DNA from 2 places in the Lysinibacillus canaveralius genome. Region 1 is predicted to be linked to the other one. Evidence: a T-box and tRNA genes for the amino acid it is inferred to sense, from the RefSeq annotation. Region 1 holds a T-box; the other holds one or more tRNA genes.
The links. The T-box of region 1 lies ahead of cysS (cysteine--tRNA ligase). A T-box ahead of a tRNA ligase gene usually reads a tRNA of that ligase, here a tRNA-Cys.
Positions count from the first base shown of each region.

Region 2: it has a tRNA-Cys gene. The T-box ahead of cysS (cysteine--tRNA ligase) is inferred to sense a tRNA for this amino acid. The anticodon was not compared.

Region 1 is NZ_CP154840.1:4,349,891-4,357,023, forward strand. It holds gene rlmB (23S rRNA (guanosine(2251)-2'-O)-methyltransferase RlmB) at 1-172, opposite strand, end outside; gene AA0Y26_RS21935 (Mini-ribonuclease 3) at 176-589, opposite strand; gene cysS (cysteine--tRNA ligase) at 594-1,994, opposite strand; T-box leader at 2,268-2,483, opposite strand; gene gltX (glutamate--tRNA ligase) at 2,571-4,031, opposite strand; gene ispF (2-C-methyl-D-erythritol 2,4-cyclodiphosphate synthase) at 4,152-4,628, opposite strand; gene ispD (2-C-methyl-D-erythritol 4-phosphate cytidylyltransferase) at 4,639-5,322, opposite strand; gene AA0Y26_RS21960 (PIN/TRAM domain-containing protein) at 5,339-6,418, opposite strand; gene radA (DNA repair protein RadA) at 6,729-7,133, opposite strand, start outside.
Region 2 is NZ_CP154840.1:3,769,928-3,777,060, reverse strand. It holds rRNA gene rrf (5S ribosomal RNA) at 1-111, shown strand, start outside; tRNA gene AA0Y26_RS19170 (tRNA-Asn) at 127-201, shown strand; tRNA gene AA0Y26_RS19165 (tRNA-Ser) at 210-301, shown strand; tRNA gene AA0Y26_RS19160 (tRNA-Glu) at 328-402, shown strand; tRNA gene AA0Y26_RS19155 (tRNA-Val) at 432-507, shown strand; tRNA gene AA0Y26_RS19150 (tRNA-Met) at 523-599, shown strand; tRNA gene AA0Y26_RS19145 (tRNA-Asp) at 603-678, shown strand; tRNA gene AA0Y26_RS19140 (tRNA-Phe) at 694-769, shown strand; tRNA gene AA0Y26_RS19135 (tRNA-Thr) at 782-857, shown strand; tRNA gene AA0Y26_RS19130 (tRNA-Tyr) at 861-944, shown strand; tRNA gene AA0Y26_RS19125 (tRNA-Trp) at 949-1,022, shown strand; tRNA gene AA0Y26_RS19120 (tRNA-His) at 1,062-1,137, shown strand; tRNA gene AA0Y26_RS19115 (tRNA-His) at 1,164-1,239, shown strand; tRNA gene AA0Y26_RS19110 (tRNA-Gln) at 1,272-1,346, shown strand; tRNA gene AA0Y26_RS19105 (tRNA-Gly) at 1,350-1,424, shown strand; tRNA gene AA0Y26_RS19100 (tRNA-Cys) at 1,438-1,511, shown strand; tRNA gene AA0Y26_RS19095 (tRNA-Gly) at 1,557-1,631, shown strand; tRNA gene AA0Y26_RS19090 (tRNA-Leu) at 1,638-1,719, shown strand; gene AA0Y26_RS19085 (formate/nitrite transporter family protein) at 1,991-2,791, opposite strand; gene AA0Y26_RS19080 (alkaline phosphatase family protein) at 3,433-5,001, shown strand; gene AA0Y26_RS19075 (ABC transporter permease) at 5,337-6,089, opposite strand; gene AA0Y26_RS19070 (ABC transporter ATP-binding protein) at 6,086-6,859, opposite strand; gene AA0Y26_RS19065 (LytTR family DNA-binding domain-containing protein) at 7,020-7,133, shown strand, end outside.

The sequences.
Region 1 (7,133 bases):
TTGGCACGAACTGCACAAGAACACCACGTTCTCTGGCCAAATCCAGCAGTTCATTAATACCTGCCTTCTTTACACCCTCTGCAACCCATAATTTATTTATTTCACGACCTGAACGAAGCGCTTCTAATACCGGATTTTTCCCTGCGATCATTTCGCCATTTTGTTCCGCCATCTCCTACACTCCCTTCTGCTGCTCAATAATATTTATTGCGTAATCAATGATTTGTTCTGCACGCTCTATATGTTTTAGTAAATATAAATACCCTAATACCGCTTCAAACCCAGAACTGTTACGGTATGTTTGGACATCTGTGTTTTTGGGCACTGTTCCTGACTTGGCATTACGCCCACGCCGGAAGACAGACAGCTCTTCCTCCGACAAAAATCCTTCCTCCACCATTTGATGGACGACGATTGATTGGGCTTTTGCTGATACATATTTTGTTGCTTCTTTATGGAGTGTATTCGGCTTTACACGTCCTGCCAATAAAAGATGCTCACGGATTTTTTGTTCGAGTACGGCATCCCCCATATAAGCAAGCGCTAAAGCATTTAATTGCTTTACATCTTCAGATCGAAGTTTCATCATGCTGTCATCCTCGTTTCCAACGTGTTCCCTGACGAGTATCTTCCAGTATGATATTCATACTTAACAGCTGGTCACGGATTTCATCTGAACGGGCAAAGTCGCGATTTTTCCGCGCTTGGTTTCGCTCTTCAATTAGCGCCTCAATTTCTTCATCCAGCAATTCCGCTTCAGAAGCAAGTACAATGCCAAGCACATCCCCTAGTTTATCAAATGTATTGATAAATTCCTGAAGGACAACGGCTTCTGTATTGCTTTCATTCAAATATGTGTTTGCCAGGCGTGCTAGTTCAAATAAAGCAGAGATAGCATTCGCTGTGTTGAAGTCATCATTCATTGCTGCTTCAAATTGCTCTCTTACCTCTGCAATCTTTGACAGCCATTCGTCGCTTACTTCTCCCAATCCAGCTGTCGCCGTTAGACGATGCTGCACATTAGAATAAGCTGTGCGTAATCGTTCTAGCCCTGCCTGCGCTGCTTCCACCAAATCTTGAGCAAAGTTAATCGGATGACGATAATGAACGCTTAACATGAAGAAACGCAGCACTTGCGGGTCAATCTGTTTACGTATATCATTCACCAGCACAAAGTTCCCAAGGGATTTAGACATTTTTTCATTATCAATATTAATATAGCCGTTATGCATCCAGTATCGGGCAAATGTTTTTTCTGTATGAGCCTCAGATTGGGCAATTTCGTTTTCATGATGCGGGAAAGTCAAGTCTTGACCACCTGCATGAATATCGATTGTATCGCCTAGATGCTCCCGGGCCATTACCGAACATTCAATATGCCAGCCTGGCCGTCCTTCACCCCATGGGCTTACCCATTTGATCTCGCCTGGTTTAGCCGCTTTCCATAGCGCAAAATCTAGCGGATCTTCTTTTTTCTCTCCCGCCTCAATACGGGCTCCTACCTTTAGATCGTCAATCGATTGATGACTAAGCTTCCCATAACCGTCGAACTTACGTGTACGGTAGTATACGTCGCCTTGAGATTCATATGCATAGCCTTTATTGATTAGAACCTGAATAAACTCAATAATATCATCCATGTGATCCGTTACTCGGGGATGAGCATCAGCTTTTTTGCACCCAAGAGCCGTAATATCTTCAAAATAAGCAGTAATGAACCGCTCCGTCAATTCAAATACTTCTTCACCTAGCTCATTGGCTGCTTTAATAATTTTATCATCCACATCCGTGAAGTTGGAAACGAATTTCACCTCGTAGCCTGCATATTGCAGGTAACGTCGGACCGTATCGTAAACGATAACCGGACGCGAATTGCCTATATGAATATAATTATAGACAGTTGGACCACATACATACATTTTCACTTTTCCCTCTTCTAAGGGGATGAATTCTTCCTTCTGCCGGGTTAACGAGTTAAAAATTTGAATACTCATTGTTTCTGCTCCTTTTTTATAATGATATTTCTTATCCTAAGTAAACCTTTCATGGGTTTTCTAACATAGCAAAGTGTCCGAACAAAGAGTATGGAATCAAGTACTTTTACCTCTTTCACTTTTCGGGAAATTTTGATACAGCAAAAGGTGCTATTTTCTTTTTTCTTATGCGGCACGCCTAAAGGAATGCTTTGCACAGTGGAACCAGATCAATCCCATGTGAAGCCCTGATAACGATGCCTAAATAAAAAAACGCCTCTGCCATCTTTTGATGACAGAGACGCTTCTATAGCGCGGTTCCACTCTGACTTGAAGGTTGCCCTTCCACTTTCCTGTCCGGTAACGAGAACAACTCGACTTGCCTACTTATGTTCAGCAAAGTGCTCAAAGGTGCATTCCACAAAGGAGGGTTAGACTACTTTCAGCCGGTGATAGTCCTCTCTACTAAACCCTTCTCTTTTGTGTACTTCTCCTTTTCTACGCTTTTTCAACCGGGGATTATCCCCCGTTTATTCATTTCAGTTCAATTTACATTCATTTTACATAAGATTATTCAAAAATCAACCGTTTTGCTGCTTAACCAGCAAACTTTTCTACGCGGGCAATTACTTTTTCTTTTCCAATCAAAGCAATCGCATTTGGAAGCTCAGGACCATGTGTTTGACCCGTTGTCACAACACGGATTGGCATGAATAGGTTTTTACCTTTCGCACCCGTTTCCTTTTGCACTGCCTTGATCGCCGCCTTAATAGAATCAGCATCAAATGTTTCTAATGCTTCAAGCTGAGCTTTAAACGCTGCCATAACAGCTGGTACTTGTTCTCCTGCTAATACTTCCTTTGCTTCGTCATTGTATTCAATTTCGTCTGCGAAGAATAGGCTTGATAGCTCAACAATTTCAGCACCATAACTCATTTGCTCATGGTAAAGAGCAATTAAATCAGCTGCCCATGCATGCTGCTCTTCTGTTAATTCCTCAGGAAGCAGTCCCGCTTTTTGAAGGTGTGGTAAAGCCAGCTCTACTACTTCCTCACGCGATAACTTTTTAATATATTGGTTATTCATCCATGTAAGCTTTGTTTTATCAAACATAGATGGTGATTTAGATAGTCGTTTTTCATCAAACAGTTTGACAAGCTCTTCCGGAGAGAAGATTTCTTCTTCACCTTCAGGAGACCAGCCGAGCAATGCAAAGAAGTTAAACATTGCTTCTGGTAAATAGCCAAGTTCCTTGTATTGTGTAACGAACTGGATGATTGACTCATCACGTTTTGATAATTTTTTACGCTCTTCATTTACGATTAATGTCATGTGGCCGTATTGTGGATATTCCCAGTTAAACGCATCAAAAATCATCATTTGTTTTGGTGTATTTGATAAATGCTCTTCCCCACGGAATACATGTGTAATATCCATAAAGTGATCATCAAGCACAACTGCGTAATTATATGTCGGGATACCATTTGCCTTTACAAGCACCCAGTCACCAATATCTTTTGACTCGAATGATACCTCACCGCGTACAAGATCATTAAATTTATATGTGACGCCTTCAGGTACACGGATTCGAATTGTATAAGGAGTTCCCTCTGCTTCCTTCGCTGCTACCTCTTCTGCTGTTAAATGACGGCATTTCCCATCATAAGTCGGCGCCGCTACGCCTTTCGCCTTCTGTGCTTCACGTGAAGCCTCAAGCTCTTCAGGTGTACAGAAACATTTATATGCAGCTCCGCGCTCAAGCAATTCTTCTGCATGTTTTTTATAGATGTCCAGGCGCTCCATTTGACGATACGGTGCATAAGGGCCACCGATATCAATTGATTCATCCGGAATGATGCCAAGCCAGCGTAAATTATCAAGCTGAGATGCCTCGCCGCCCTCCACATTACGCTCAATATCCGTATCCTCAATACGTACAATGAATTTCCCATCATGATGTTTTGCATATAAATAGTTGAATAACGCTGTGCGGGCTCCACCAATGTGCAAGAAACCTGTTGGGGATGGCGCATAACGAACGCGAACTTCTGTTACCATAAAATTGCCTCCTAAATACTGTCTTGACGACCTTAAAATTTACTTTGTCCATTTTACCACTGCAATTTATTAAATAAAAGTAGCGTGTGCCGAAATTCTTCCCAACACACGCTTGCTTCATTACTTCTTGATCAATAAAATTGTTGCCAACGAGGCAATCCCTTCTTCGCGGCCAGTAAAGCCAAGCTTTTCTGTAGTTGTAGCTTTCACATTTACTTGAGATGGATCTGCATTTAATAATTCAGCAATACGATTTTTTATTGGTTCGATGTAAGGAGCCATTTTAGGGCGCTGTGCAATGATTGTCGCATCTACATTTCCAAGTACATACCCTTTATCCTCTACTATCTTCCAAATATATTGTAAAAGCTTTGCTGAGTCAGCATCCTTCCACTCCGGGTCTGTATCCGGGAAGTGCCGGCCGATATCACCTTCACCAATCGCGCCTAACGCTGCATCCGTAATTGTATGTAGCAATACATCCGCATCCGAGTGACCAAGCAATCCGCGATCATGCGGAATCTCAATTCCACCTAAAATTAATTTACGCCCCTCTGCAAAAGCATGGACGTCATATCCTTGTCCTACACGAAACATACATATCCTCCTACTTGGCTCTTGCCTTTAGAATGGCCTCACCAAAAATTAAATCTTCCTGTGTCGTCATTTTAACATTTTCATAATTGCTTTCGACAATGCGCACCTCATGACCAAGGCGCTCTACGAGCATGGCTTCATCTGTGCCTAGAAAGCCAACCTTCTCCGCCACATCTTCTGCTTCTACCAAAAGATCAAAACGAAATGCCTGCGGGGTTTGAATCATCCAAAGGCTATCTCGGTCGATAGTTTCTTTAATGATTCCTTTTCGTACAATTTTCATCGTATCCTTAGCCCGCACACCTGCAATAGCAGCCCCTTTTTCGTAGGCTGTGTTCGCAAGTTCAGCGATAATCGGCTTGGTAATGAACGGCCGCGCCGCATCATGGACAAGAACGATCTCTACATCTTTCATTTCCTTTATACAGGAATGAACAGAATGTTGACGCTCTGCCCCACCTGTAGGTAAGCCTTTAATTTTTGTAATATTGTATTTTGTAATCATTGATTTTATATAATCACGTTCTGAATCTTTTACAGCAAGCCAAATTCCCGAACACGCTTCATCCTGCTCGAAAACAAGCAATGTATGAATGAGGATGGGCTTATCCATCAATTGTAAAAACAGTTTGTTCTGCCCTGCCCCCATACGTTTGCCACTCCCGGCCGCCGGTAATACTACTTCATACTGCACCTTTTCACTTCCCACTCTATTCCTCTTTCGGCTTTGCAAAAATCATACGCCCGGCAGATGTTTGCAAGACACTTGTAACTGTTACGGTAATTGCTTGACCAATGTAAGCTCGACCGCCCTCTACCACAATCATTGTACCATCATCAAGATAAGCTACTCCTTGATTGTGCTCTTTTCCATCTTTAATTACCACGACCTGCATATCTTCGCCAGGAATAACTACAGGCTTGACTGCATTCGCTAAATCGTTAATATTTAATACCTCTACTCGATGAAGCTCACATACTTTATTAAGATTAAAATCATTTGTTAAAATCTGTGCATCCATCTGTTTAGCAAGCCGTACCAGCTTTAAATCGACCTCCGCCACATCATCAAAATCATCCTCGACAATGAGCACTTTAGACTGCCGTTCATCCTGCAGCCTTTTTAGGATATCTAGCCCTCTTCTTCCTCTTGTACGCTTCAATGTATCCGAAGAATCGGCAATATGCTGCAGTTCTGTTAGGACAAATTGAGGGACTACTAATATCCCTTCCACAAAACCTGTTTCTGAAATATCTGCTATGCGTCCATCAATAATTACACTTGTATCGAGCAGCTTCTGAGATAATTTTATTTCCTGCTCACCTTGCTTCTTCTTTGAGGCCGATCCTGTGCGTGTAAATAATTGCAGCAGTTCGTCTCGTTTATTAAACCCGACTCGGAAACCTAAATAACCTAAAACAATCGAAAGAATGATTGGAAGTACTTCAAGTATTTCCGAGATAAGCGGTAATTGGATTTTATTAAAAGCAAAGCCTATGAGCGATGCTACACTCAGCCCAATAATCAAGCCAATTGTCCCAAACAGCAAGTCCCCGACAGGCAGCTTGAACAACACTTCCTCCATCCAAGTAATTAGTCTGACAAAATAATCGGAAAGCACAAATGATAAAACAAATAGCAGCAGTGCACCTAATAATACAGAGACATAGGCATTATTGATCCATGGATTGGATGATAAATTAATGAATTCGTATAATGGCGGTAAAAAAACAAGACCTAACGCCCCTCCGATAAATAAGAATGCGATTTGAATAATTCTTTTTAACATTGTCTTTCTACACCTCCCTTTCTTTCATTATACATAGTTGTGCCAATGATAGCGACGGTAAGCAATCGGGATTTACGTTACAATAGATCACTTTTTTACATTCGAAACACAATAACAATATGATATTGCAGTTGTTTTTTATCAAAGATATGATTCCCTTTACATAGGGTCTTGTGAAATCCTCCAAATATATCTTCACTAAATGGTTCAGGTTCTTTAGAAAGAACCTCTGCATCTACAAGTTAATACCCTTGATGTTAGAAAAAATGCCCGGCCTTTTTAGAAAGGTTGGGCATTTTTGTGACTCATTCTACAAATCATTGAAACAGGCTCGCAGGCTCTCAGCAATTGTTTCTACTCCGACAACCTGAATACCCGCCGGGAAATCCCAGCCCCCTAAATTGGAGGCTGGAATAAACGCCCGCTTGAACCCAAGTTTAGCGGCCTCCTGGACCCTTTGCTCAATCCGGCTTACACGCCGGACCTCGCCCGTCAAACCTACCTCACCGATGAAGCAGTCCGTAGCACGAACAGTTTGGTCTTTGAAACTCGATACGATGGACGTCAACACAGCTAAATCAATAGCAGGCTCGTCTAATTTCACGCCTCCAGCCACTTTGATATAGGCATCTTGTGCCTGCAGCAGCATTCCCATCCGCTTTTCAAGAACGGCCATCAGCAGCTGGACCCGATTTTGATCAACACCGGTTGCCAT
Region 2 (7,133 bases), 580 kb from region 1:
TGATGATGGCAGAGAGGTCACACCCGTTCCCATACCGAACACGGAAGTTAAGCTCTCTAGCGCCGATGGTAGTTGGGGGCTTCCCCCTGTGAGAGTAGGACATCGCTAGGCTTCCAATAAAAATATTCCGAAGTAGCTCAGTGGTAGAGCAACCGGCTGTTAACCGGTTGGTCGTAGGTTCGAGTCCTACCTTCGGAGCCATTCTTCTTGGAGAGTTGTCCGAGAGGCCGAAGGAGCACGATTGGAAATCGTGTAGGCGGGTAACACTGTCTCAAGGGTTCAAATCCCTTACTCTCCGCCAGATTATATTTAGAGACGTTTTACATTGGCCCGTTGGTCAAGTGGTTAAGACACCGCCCTTTCACGGCGGTAACACGGGTTCGAATCCCGTACGGGTCACCACTTATTAAAATCATAAGAAATAACCAGATGGAGGATTAGCTCAGCTGGGAGAGCACCTGCCTTACAAGCAGGGGGTCGGCGGTTCGAGCCCGTCATCCTCCACCATCTTAATAACATTGTCGCGGGGTGGAGCAGTTCGGTAGCTCGTCGGGCTCATAACCCGAAGGTCACAGGTTCAAATCCTGTCCCCGCAACCAAATGGTCCCGTGGTGTAGCGGTTAACATGCCTGCCTGTCACGCAGGAGATCGCCGGTTCGATCCCGGTCGGGACCGCCATTCTTTATAAAATATGGGTCAGTAGCTCAGTTGGTAGAGCATTAGATTGAAGCTCTAAGTGTCGGCGGTTCGATTCCGTCCTGACCCACCATATTTCCAAAATGCCGGTGTAGCTCAGTTGGTAGAGCAACTGACTTGTAATCAGTAGGTCGTGGGTTCGACTCCTATCGCCGGCACCATTTGGAGGGGTAGCGAAGTGGCTAAACGCGGCGGACTGTAAATCCGCTCCTTAGGGTTCGGCGGTTCGAATCCGTCCCCCTCCACCATTTTAGGGGCATAGTTCAACGGTAGAATAGAGGTCTCCAAAACCTTTGGTGTGGGTTCGATTCCTACTGCCCCTGCCAGTTTTTTTATTTCATGAATTTTACTTAAACAATACAATGGCGATTGTGGCGAAGTGGTTAACGCACCGGATTGTGGTTCCGGCATTCGTGGGTTCGATTCCCATCAGTCGCCCCATCCTTTTAAGTAAATTCCTTATAATGGCGGTTGTGGCGAAGTGGTTAACGCACCGGATTGTGGTTCCGGCATTCGTGGGTTCGATTCCCATCAGTCGCCCCATTACTTTTTAAATAACTTGCATATTATATTATTGGGGTATAGCCAAGCGGTAAGGCAACGGATTTTGATTCCGTCATGCCTAGGTTCGAATCCTAGTACCCCAGCCATTTGCGGAAGTAGTTCAGTGGTAGAACACCACCTTGCCAAGGTGGGGGTCGCGAGTTCGAACCTCGTCTTCCGCTCCAATATTCTTTTTACGGCGGCTTAGCCAAGTGGTAAGGCACAGGTCTGCAACACCTTTATCACCGGTTCAAATCCGGTAGCCGCCTCCAGATTTTTTTGATCGGACATCCGGTTTTTTTTTATCTTAATAATTTGCGGAAGTAGTTCAGTGGTAGAACACCACCTTGCCAAGGTGGGGGTCGCGAGTTCGAACCTCGTCTTCCGCTCCAATCCATGCCGGTGTGGCGGAATTGGCAGACGCGCACGACTCAAAATCGTGTTCCTTCTGGAGTGTCGGTTCGACCCCGACCACCGGTATCTTAACTAACGAGAAACATGGTTATAGTAAACTTCACAGTATATTCTGTGGAGTTTTTTTTATTTTTCTTTTGCACGACAGAATAATTAAGAATCGTGTGCACTGAACCGAGGAAGAAGCATTAGAAATTCAATTATATAAGGGAAGGCAAAGCAAAGGACTACTCCAACTTTAGTAAGCAAAAATTGAAGTAGCCCTAAGAGAACCAGCCTATTATCGTAGCGTCAATTTAAAATAATAGGGTTTTCTAAATATTTATATGTCAGTTTCCTAAGAATTCTTAGGAAGTTTCTGAACTTGATTATCTTGTTTCTGATAAACATAAAAATACAACAATCCAACAAAAAGGGCCCCGCCTACAACATTGCCTAGGAAGGCTGGAATGATGTTTTCAATAAGATCAATCCAATTAAGCTGTCCTGCAAAAATCGCTGCTGGTATCACAAACATATTGGCAACAACGTGTTGGAAGCCAATCGCGACAAAGGCCATGACTGGGAACCAAATGCCGGCAATTTTCCCGATAAAATCATCTGCTCCATAAGCCAGCCAAATTGCTAGACATACAAGCCAGTTACAACCAATCGCTGATATAAAGGTTTGTAGGAAGGTTTCATCTACTTTTGAATGTGCCACTGCCACCGTTTTATCCAAATATGGGCCTGTTTCAGTTAAACCCACCACATGACCAAAGAAATATGCTACAAAAAGAGCTCCAACTAGATTTGCTAAAGTGACCCAAAACCAATTATGTACGAGATTCCCTAGAGATATTTTCTTTGCATAAAACGCCATGGATACCGACATTATATTTCCTGTAATCAATTCTGCCCCAGCAAGGACAATTAAAATAAGCCCAATTGGGAATACGGCACCTCCGATTAAGTTAGCAAGACTCCCCCATTCCGCTGGCAAATTACCTATGACACGAATATCTAGTAAATAACCCAATGAAATAAATGCTCCCCCTAAAAATCCAAGCAGCAACAAATGGGGAAAAGGAAGTTTTGTCTTTGTCACCCCTGCTTCTATCGTTATCTCTGCAATTTTTTGTGGTTTATGAAATGCCATAACCATTCTCCTCCTAGCTGTCATTAAAAAAAGGTAGCACCTTAAAAACCTTTTAATTAAAAGGTTTTTGAGATGCTACCTAACGTCTTTGCACTCGATACAAAGAAATCAATCATCATAATTTATACTTAAATAAAATCATATAAAAGCAAAAAAGCAGGTCTTACCTAATCACCATTTTATGTTTTCACCAGGTTCTATTTTAACGTATAACAGCATTTAGTACAAGATTTGATTTTAGATAATCTTTTCTTCGGTAGTTTTAAATTCCTTTTTAACCGGCTCTTGTATCTGTTGTGTTTCTTCTTTAAATGGTTGATTTAATATCTGACCTAAATAATGTCTCCCGACACCAAGGGCTAATACTCTCGCATAAAAATTAAGAGTAATGTGAAGTGAAAAACGATAGCAATGTATTAAAATTTTGATATTAGACGGTTTTAGTACCGCTCAAAATCGAGTTCCTTCTAGATTGTCGATTCGACCCTGATTAATGGTATCAAAGTGCCAAGGGATCCTTGATTATTCAGGGGTTCTTTTTTCTTTTCGTAAATAATGGCAAAAGATTTTACCTTCACGAAAGCATGTATTCATTTGTAATCACCATACTACTACTGATGAATGGAAGATAGGTGACTATAATGAAAAGAAAAATACTTATTGCTTTTATTTTAGTTATTATTATTTGTGGAGGACTTGCTCTCGCTATTTCCATGTCGCCGACTAAAAAGTTAAATAGCGTTCCCATTACAACGCAGCAAAAACCGGTTGTTTTGGTCACAGTGGATTCGTTAATGACTGAGCCCCTACAAAAGGCAATTCAGGAGGGAAGGGCTCCTGCTTTCTCGTTTTTAATGAAAAATGGAGATTTTTATCCAGAATTTATTAGCTCTTATCCGACGATGTCTGTAACTATTGATAGCACCTTGTTAACGGGAACTTATACAAATGGTCATAAGATTCCGGGCTTGATTTGGTTTAAAGAGGATGAGGATCGCATGGTCAGCTATGGAAGCGGTATAAGGGAAATGTGGGACAACGGTATAAAGAATGTAGCAGCCGATAGTGTGATTCGCCTTAATGAATCGCATCTAAGTAAGGATGTGCAGACGATTCACGAAGAGCTGGCAAACGCTCAATTGCAATCGGCGTCCATTAATGGCCTATTATACCGGGGAAGCACTCAGCATGAATTACATGTACCGAAGCTGCTCTCTTTTGCAAAGCTATTGCCGAAGGAGATAAAGGTGAATGGACCAGTGCTATTGTCACTTGGTGCGTTATCTCAATATAATCCAGAGAACGATCGGTATAAATTCAGCTGGAAGCGAATGGGTGTCAATAATGATTTCACAGTAAATGAGCTAAAGTATATACTCGAGCAAAATAAGCTTCCGATGTTTACCCTAGCTTATTTTCCTGATGCCGATGCCTCTATACACAAAAATGGTCCTAAAGATACAAAAGGAATTGAGAAGGCAGATCAAGGCCTTCAAGAGCTATTCAATCATTTTGAATCGTGGGAGGAAGCCATTCAGGAAGTAACATGGATTGTCCTAGGTGATAGCGGTCAATCATCGGTAAAGGAAGAGAAGGAGACAGCTTTAATTGATTTAAATGATGTGTTGAAGGACTATACGTTTTGGGAGAACGGAAAAGAGAATGCAGAGCTGGCTATTGCCATTAATGAGAGGATGGCATATATCTATCTGCATGATGAGCAAATTCCATTTTCTGAAGTATTAGATATTTTAAAAAAGGATGAACGAATTGGTTTTATTGCCTGGAGTGATCAGCAAATTAATTATGTTGTGAAACCAAAGGGAGAAGAACAATTTACATTTTCACCAAACGGGCCGACTATCGATGAGTACGGCCAATCATGGCATTTGGATGGTGATTTGTCTCTTTTGGATGTAAAGAAGGATGAACAGGGAGCCCTGTATTATCATACGTACCCTGATGCGCTTGCAAGGCTGCATGGAGCACTTCATTCACAAGAAGGAAAGGTAATTATCGTAGATGCAAAGCCTTCTTACGAGTTTATAGAAAAACATAGTCATGATCATGCGGGCGGTGGTGCGCATGGCTCTCTCCATCGTGTGGATTCTGTGGTTCCGCTCATTGTTACGGGCGAAATAGAGAAACCGCCATCAAACCGGCTTGTAGATGTGAAGAAATGGGTTTTAGACTTGATGGGCGGCTCTTAAATAAGAGCCACCTCAGCCAGTTGACAAACGCTTTCATCCAGCATTGCTTGCTTCGCTCGTTCCCTCATGAACTTAGGTTCTATTCGCGTCTTCGCTCGTTGATACTCCTTGTCTGGCAAGTGTTTTCAAGACAGGCTGGGTAAAAACGCCTTTTTATTAAAGTTTCTTAGAAGACATGAAGACAAAGTCATGAAACGATTTTGTCTTCACTCCGAGGCGGCTCTTGAATAAGAGTCGCCTTTTTTGGAGAAAAGATGATACAGTCCAAAGAGGAGGGAACATTTCATCAGAGCTTAACTATGAGGAAGGGGCAGCCATATCGCCTTTCACTGCAATTACGCCCAATTTTTCCTTTTGTAAAAAATAGCCCCCATTAAAGAGCAAAGTAGACAAATACCAGCTAGCATGCCAATTTCAAAGTTATATTCATGTAACGCCTCTCCATTAAAAGTTCCCTGTAAAAGATCGACTACATAGGTGAGGGGCAGAAATTTGGAGATAGATAATAAGGTATCCGAAAACATCTCTTTTGGCATGGTCGCTCCGGATAAAAACAACATGAGAAAATAAGAAAGATAACATAATAGATTGGTCATCTTGCTGTCTCGAGCAATAGATGTAAAGAGGAAACCAATTGAAAAAATAGCGGCGATAGAAAGTAAAATCGCAATACTGATAGCCCACAATTCCCCTTCATACTCCACATCATAAGCAAGCTTCCCTACAATAAATAATAGTAAAAATCCGAGAAGTGTCATGATGATATTTACCGCTGTCTGGATCCAAATAACAAAGCCTTTTCCAACAGGCGTCGCGTCCAATCGTTTATAGATTTGATGTTCTTTGTAATGAGCGAGTGTCAGCGGAAAGGCCATCAAGCCAGTTACACCGATAATCATGGCACAATAGGCAGGAATAGATACATCAATTGTTCCATAGCCATCAAAGTAAACAGTCGGTTCATTGCCATAAATGCTTCCGTAAAGTAATAGCAGCAATGAAGGAAATGCAAACGTAAAAAAGAAGCTGAAAAAATCACGTGTGTATAATTTCATTTCAATCATAAAAGTATGATAAATTTTCGTCATTTCATTACCTCCGATAATAGTGCTCCTTTTTTAGGGGAAACTAATAGATACAGCTGCTCCAAATTCAAGTTATGCTTCCGCTCAGAAGGGGTTATCTGATTTTCTGCATACTGGCGGAATTCCTCTAATGTCCCCTCAAATTGTTTATGACCGTCTACTAAATACAGCAAGCGATCTGCTAAGTGTTCAACCTCATCTAAATAATGAGAAACGAGAAGTATGGTAGTTCCTGCATTGCGGATATTGAGCAGGCTTTGCCACATCATCCGTCTTGCCTCTGGATCGAGCCCAGTGGTCAATTCATCTAAAATAAGCAGCTTTGGCTTTGGAAGCAAGGCTAATAGGATAGAGAGTTTCCTCTTTTCCCCTCCCGATAATTTTTTGATAAGAGTATTTTCACGCTTTTGTAAATCCAGCTGCTTTAGCAAAAGACGCCAATCTGCCGGGTGGTCATAGAAAGCTGAAAAATAAATGCATAGCTCCTTCACTTTCATTTTGTCAGGGTAATCAGCCTCCTGTAATTGAATGCCCATCTGTTTATATATCCTCTTCCGATTCAAGTGGGGAGTCACCCCGAGCACAGATACCTTGCCAGAACTAGGCATTCTTAACCCTTCAATACATTCTACTGTTGATGTTTTTCCAGCTCCATTCGGTCCGATGATGGCGTAGATTTCTTGCTCTTTTATGGAAAAGGATAAATTTTGAACAGCAATCGTTGTTTTATACTGAATGGAAAGGTGATTGACTGTCACGATTTTGTTTTCCATTTCTTCATCTCCTCCTTTATTTGAGATAAATATATACAACAGAGACAGCGGCAACAATGCATTTTGAGTGAGATGTCCAAACGGGTGTGTAAGATGCCTTATAGCGGTTTAACATGCATTTTATGGATAAATATGTATGATATAATTTTTGCGAGGGGGGATGATCGTGCGGGTAGAGGTGAGGATAGATCCTACGTATAAGGAGCCATATGCGACAATTCATGTATCAAAGCTTTCACCGGCAGTACAGGCAGCTATTTCACTTTTACAAAGT